2 linked regions of the Pigmentibacter sp. JX0631 genome follow. The protein of the gene in region 1 interacts with the protein of each later gene in a pairwise test. Links are inferred from orthologs where the notes say so. Each region holds a gene or a part of one and is shown in the gene's direction. Other genes may lie near its edges. The genes, in order: QEJ31_RS07340 and grxD.

Evidence for each region.
Region 2: the proteins of QEJ31_RS07340 (region 1) and grxD interact in binary tests that used the Escherichia coli proteins (3 or more experiments, as listed by UniProt). The link is inferred for Pigmentibacter sp. JX0631 from one-to-one orthologs.

Annotation. Positions count from the first base shown.
Region 1 is NZ_CP123622.1:1,681,156-1,684,296, reverse strand. What follows is about bases 278-3,082. They hold QEJ31_RS07340 (BolA/IbaG family iron-sulfur metabolism protein), read left to right. Parts: upstream 278-1,431; coding sequence 1,432-1,734; downstream 1,735-3,082. Other genes in these bases: QEJ31_RS07335 (Rne/Rng family ribonuclease), read right to left, coding at 1,765-3,082; QEJ31_RS07345 (IS982 family transposase), read right to left, coding at 438-1,328. In the rest of the region: QEJ31_RS07355 (hypothetical protein), read left to right, coding at 1-226; more of QEJ31_RS07335, read right to left, coding at 3,083-3,141. UniProt on the Escherichia coli protein: Transcriptional regulator that plays an important role in general stress response. Has many effects on cell morphology, cell growth and cell division. Acts by regulating the transcription of many genes, including dacA (PBP-5), dacC (PBP-6), ampC and mreB.
Region 2 is NZ_CP123622.1:232,925-236,229, reverse strand. The notes cover bases 296-3,264. They hold grxD (Grx4 family monothiol glutaredoxin), read left to right. Parts: upstream 296-1,608; coding sequence 1,609-1,920; downstream 1,921-3,264. Other genes in these bases: QEJ31_RS00950 (TIGR01777 family oxidoreductase), read left to right, coding at 2,037-3,264; QEJ31_RS00960 (BolA family protein), read left to right, coding at 1,323-1,583; QEJ31_RS00965 (hypothetical protein), read left to right, coding at 783-1,289; QEJ31_RS00970 (uroporphyrinogen-III synthase), read left to right, coding at 296-675. Outside these bases: more of QEJ31_RS00970, read left to right, coding at 1-295; more of QEJ31_RS00950, read left to right, coding at 3,265-3,305. UniProt on the Escherichia coli protein: Monothiol glutaredoxin involved in the biogenesis of iron-sulfur clusters.

The DNA of each region.
Region 1 (3,141 bases):
GTACCTAAAATTCTTATTTGCTAGCGATAGAAAAGCTATGATTCGACTACAACAAGAAGCCGCAGGTGCAGGACTTGGCTTGTTTATGGTTTTAGAACGATTAAGTTCATTAATTATTACTGTTTCACCTAATAAAACTACTGAAGTTATTGCAGTTCTTAATTTAACGACCAGTCCTAAAGCTTTCACCAAAAAACAAAGATCATTCCAGTTTTTCAGCATTTAAAATTTTTTTTAAAATTTCTTATCAAACCAGTTGAACTCTTGAAAAAACTCAGCTAGAGAAGAGTTTCAAGCGGATGTGGTGAAATTGGTAGACACGCTGGTCTTAGAAGCCAGTGCCCTAGGCGTGAGAGTTCGAGTCTCTCCGTCCGCACCATTTTAAAGTACCATTAGGTATAATCTATATATGCCAGTTAAGAGTTGAGAATATGTATTTAGAAAAAGAACATGTACTTAAAAAGGCATGCAGAAAATCTTCCGAAAACATGTACAAGCAAGCCCTTTGTTGAACGGACTTTAGATGCCGTTTGAATACCACTAGATTCAATTAGCCAGTTGAATAGGATTTCAATTGATTGTCTAATTGAACTAACAGATTTTGAATATACTTTTTCATCGTATGAGAGAGTTTTTTTACTTCTTGAAAGTTTAATTGGAGTATGCAAGTTAGAATTTTTTTTAGCCAATTTTTGTTTAGTAAATTGATCGCAGTACGCTCGATCAGCAAATAGTTCTGAGTGATTTAAATTTAAAAGATCATTCTTAACCGCTGTTAAATCATGTGTTGCAGCACGTGTTATTTTCATTGATACCGGGGAAGCAAGGCGTTTATTTTTAAATAAAGCAGTAAGATGAAGTTTCAATCCATAAAAAAGATTTTTGGAAGAGCAGAAACCAATTGAAGAAATTTCTTTTGCTGTATTACATTTGTGAGCTCTAAAACCCTTTGCCAAGATAATTGGTAAAGAGTCAATTAGAACGAAAGGTTTAGTAGTATTTGAATTTAATTTGAACTTTTTATTCTGTAAAAGGAATTTAGAAAGTTCAGGAAAAAGATGATTCAGATTGTTAAGTCTAAATAAAAATCCTTCATAAGAAGGTAAATTTGGAAACCATTCACTAAGGAAATTTTTTGTAAATTTAAAAATTGATTTTATATTTTTAAGTTCATTCAAAATTCCAAAGATGTAAATTGTGATGGTTTCTTCATCAGTAAACGAAGGATTTGAATTAGGACTTATTTTTAAAAAAATGTAGGGAGAAAGTTGAGAAAAAAATTTGCAGGAAGTAAGGTAAACGGTAATGAGTTGGTTCTGCCAATCCATTGGTAGCTCCTTTGTTACTTTGTTTTAAGCAACAATTAACTAACAAATTGGAGCTATTTCTTCAATCTTCACAATATTTTTCTCAACTCTTAACTGGCATTATATGAATATTCAAGAAAAAATTGAAATAAAATTAAAGCAAAACCTCCCTAGTATATTAATAAAAGTTATAAATGAAAGCTACAAGCATAGTGTCCCAAAAGGATCAGAAACTCATTTTAAAATTGAAGTCGTATCTAACGAATTTGAAAATAAATCATTGTTAAATCGGCATAGATTAATTAATGATATATTAAAAGAAGAGTTTACCTTAATCAAAGCTTGTTCTTTACATACTTTTACAGAAGAAGAATGGAAAAAAAAGAATAACAGCACAATAAATTCCCCAAACTGTGTTGGGCATTAAACTTCTTTTTAAATTAAATTATGTAAGATTTTATTCAAAACGTATTGGGGCAATTTCAAAATGCTCTAAGTGATAATCTACGAAAGATTTCACTACTATTTTCTTACTATATTTTATTTTTAATTCATCCAGAAAAATTTTGTCTTCTTCTAATAATCTATCTGCTACTTGTGCGTGTGCTTTAACAACAAAACCTTCATTATTTGAACGTGAAAATTCTCTTAATAATTCTCTAATAACTTCACAAGAAATTGTTGCGGGACTTTTAACATGTCCATTTCCATCACAATATGGGCAATCAACAGTCATTTTTTGCAATAAGCTTTCCTCAGTGCGTTTTCTCGTCATTTGTACTAATCCCATTTCCGAGATTCTAAGTACAGTAGTTTTAGCTTTATCTTTTTTTAATTCTTCAATTAAAGCCAAAAAAACTTTATCTCTATCATCACTTCTGTCCATATCAATAAAATCAAGTATTATAATTCCACCAATATTTCTTAATCTCAATTGTTGAACAATTTCTTTTACTGCTTCAAGATTAGTTTTTACAATAGTATCACCAAGAGATTTATTCCCTACATATCTTCCTGTATTCACATCAATTGCAGTTAGAGCTTCAGTTTGTTCAATGATTAAATATCCACCAGATTTTAACCAAACTTTTGAACCTAATGCTCTTGAAACTTCTTGTTCTATACCGAAAGCATCAAATATTTGAGTATCACCTTGGTATAATTGAACTTGAGCGCCTAATTTCACACTAAATCTATTTAAAAATCTGACAAGATCCTCATATCTTTTTTTATCATCAATAACAATTCTATCTAAATCACGAGATATTAAATCTCTTGTTGCACGAAATACCAAATCAAGATCTTCATGAACTAAACAAGGGGATTTAGATTTTAAACTTTTAGTCTTTAAGGAATCCCAAAGTTTTACCAAAAAATCTATATCTGCAATAATTTTCTCATCAGGGACATTTTCACTCGCAGTTCGTACTATGATTCCAGCACCTTCAGGTTTTATTTTTTGTACAATAGCTCGTAATCTTGTTCGTTCGTCTTCACTTTGAATTCTTCTGCTTACACCAATATGATTAATACTAGGCATTAATACTACATATCTACCAGGTAAACTGAGGTAGGTAGTAACCCGTGCCCCTTTAGTACTAATGGCATCTTTAGCAACTTGTACAAGTATTTCTTGACCTTCTTTAACTAAATCAGAAATTTTATAATTTTTCACAATACTTTTTTGAATACTAGATTCAGAATTTTCTTCGTCTTCACTTTGTGAATGAAGACCTTTTCCTTCTTCATCAAAGCCCTCAGGAAGCTCATAAGAGCCTTCTGGTTTTATATCGCCACCATATAAAAAAGCAGCTCTTTCAAGGCCAATATCAAC
Region 2 (3,305 bases), 1.4 Mb from region 1 along the record:
TTTTTTTTTCCTGTATTAGATTTAATTCCACTAGAATTTAATTTTGGTTTTAAGTGTTTGGAATCTTTTGGTATTTGTTTTACAAGTAAACATGCGGTGGATTTTTTTCTTCTTAAATTTAAAAGTAACATTGAGATAACTAATTTCTTTTCGAAGTGTTTTTGTATAGGAACAGTTGGAGAACAAACTGCAAATTATGTGAAAGAAGTATTTCCTTCAACGCTTTGTAAGCTAACAGATAATATCATCTATCCCAAAAATGAATTAGGTTTAAAGTCTTTAATTCAAGATTTAAATAAAATTATTATTGAAAATAGAAACATTTATATCTTTACTGGATTATCAGGAAAAACAACACAAATTATATTTGAGAATGAAAAATATGTAAATTTAAAGCTGTATAGTGTACCTGTTTATGATACAAAAGAAATTGACTATAATTTATGTGTAAAATTTTTAAATGATATAATCGGAGAAAAAAAAATATCTGAATGTGATCTTATTTTTTCAGCTAAGTCAGGTCAAGTGATTAATACTACTATAAAAATTTTAATGTCATACTTTGGAATTGCAATAGTTGATAACTTACCAGCATCTATTTTTTTTATCCCTTGGGAAAAATCAGCAAAAAAAGTTTTAAATGAGTTAAAATTAATTGACAGAGATATCTCTTAATGACAATTTTAGAAAGTGTTCCGCTATTATTAAGGAGAGTGGTAACTAAAAATGTGTAAGGTAATCTTAAATTATAAAAAAACTAGGATTACTTGAGGTAATGCAACATGAAGCAGTCCGAACAAATCTGGATAGAAAACCTTGCAAGGGTAAATCTAGGAAAAACATTAGCACCTTCTGTGAACCAACAGCTTGTTCGGTTTGCGGTAAATGTTTTTTTGGAAGAACTGTGTTCTAAAATGATTGATTATGCCTCACATTTAAATTCAATAATATCTGAAATAAAACCTAATGAAACAGTTCAAGTGCTTCCTTTATCAATGCCAAGAACAGGACTCATTATTTTAAAAGCTGGCGATAAAATGATTATTTCCCAAAATGGGAAGGTTATTCAAGTCCGTACAGTTCAAGTTCATGTAGATAGTCAAAGAAATTATTTGGCATACGATTTTGAATTGAAACAAAATGAGCAAAATGGCATATTTTGGCGTTGTGTAAATGATGGGCAACTTGTTAATCCCGAATTAGTTGCTCAAAACTACTTGAGTTCTTTTTTAGTATCTGGATGTCGAGCTTTGCCCCAAACTCTTCGATTGGTGGCTTCACATCCGTAGCAGTTATTAATCTGTTTAATTAGAGGTATAAGAGTGTTAAGTCATGAAGTTAAGCAAAGAATTGAAAATGGTATCCCAAATACCCTTTGCTCTGTAAATGAATTTTCAGGTGGAACAGATCACTACTCAGTGGTTGTTGTTTCTAATTCTTTTGAAGGTTTGTCATCGTTAAAGCGGCATCGCATGATAATGGATCTCTTCAAAGAGGAAATGGAAACAGGCGAAGTGCATGCTCTTACCATTAAAGCTTTTACCCAAACACAATGGGAAAATGAAAAAAATAAAAATATTTAGACATCTGAGTTAAGGAGTTTTTAGTATGGATTGGAAAGAAAAAATTGAAAAAGACATCAAAGAAAATGAAATTATGGTGTACATGCGTGGAACTCCCGATGCTCCGCGCTGTGGATTTTCAGCAAAAGTAATTAGGACATTAGCTCAATTAGGAAAACCGTATCATGCAAATGATATGGATAGTGATCCTGCTTTATGGCAAACCTTAAAAGAAATGAACAACTGGCCTACGTCTCCACAAATTTTTATCAAAGGTGAGTTCATTGGAGGTTGCGATATTTTTGTTGAAATGTATCAGTCTGGTGAATTGCATGAAAAACTTGGTATGCAAAAATAATTAAGAGTTAAAGTACTTTTCATTTGCAAGAAAGTTAAAGCTTATTTTTCTTTAACTTTTTTATTTTACTTTTTCCTGATAAGCTCAATTTACTGAGAATTTATCAGGAGTTTTTTATGCAACATCATTTTTTTTCTCGAAGTTCTACTATCCCAGTATCCTGTGAAGAAGCCTTTCAATGGCACGAAAGAGAAGGAGCCTTTTTTCGGCTGTTACCTCCATGGATGCCTACAGAATTGCTTGATAAGAAGGGAACAATAAAAAATGGTGATTCAATAACAGTAAAAACCAAAATTGGAATTTTACCCATCACATTTCAAGCATTGCATCAAAATTATTTACAAAATAAACAATTTGAAGATATCCAATTAAAAGGCCCTTTTGCGTTTTATAAACATCTGCATAAGTTTGATAAAATAGAAGATAAAAAATGTAAATTAACCGATCAAATTGAGTTTAGTTTACCGATTGGTATGATTTCTAATTTTCTTGGACATACATTTGTTGAAGATAGATTGAATAAGTTGTTTAGTTATCGACATAGAACGTTAAAATATGATTTGTATTTGCATGCTAAATATTCTCAAAAAAAACTTAAAATTTTAGTTACTGGATCTTCAGGATTAGTAGGAAGTAGTTTAATTCCATTCTTAACTTCCGGTGGACATCAGGTAATAAAACTAGTCCGAAGAAATATGGAAATTAATGAAGCTGAAAAGCATAATTTTGCCATTTGGAATAGTGAAAAAGGAGAATTTATAAATCCTGAAAATCTTGAAAACCTTGATGCAGTTGTGCATTTAGCGGGAGAAAATATTGCATCACAAAAATGGAGTGAGCAGCGCAAACAACAATTAATCAATAGTAGAATTCATTTTACAACAGCATTATGTCAAGCGTTAAGTAAACAATTAAAGAATAAACCCAAAACTTTTATTTCTGCTTCTGGTATAGGGATATTTGGAAGCCGAGATTATGATGATATTTTACATGAGGATTCAAAGCTTGGTGAAGGATTTTTAGCAAATTTAGCAAGAGATTGGGAACAGGCAGCTAAAACTGCAAACGAATCGGGAATAAGAGTCGTCCATTTACGTTTTGGAACTATTTTATCTTTATCAGGGGGTGTATTAAAGAAAATGTATACCCCGTATCGATTGTGTTTGGGAGGGCCTTTTGGATCGGGGCGGCAAATGGTGTCTTGGATTTCTATTATTGATGTGCTTGGACTTATCTTATTTTCAATAACAAATGATAAAGTAACAGGAGCGGTAAATTCTGTTTCTCCACATGCAGTTACAAATGCACAATTTTCTGAATTATTAGCTCAGTCGCTGGACAGACCTAGTTCATTACGAATACCAGAACTTTTTGTTGAGTCTTTA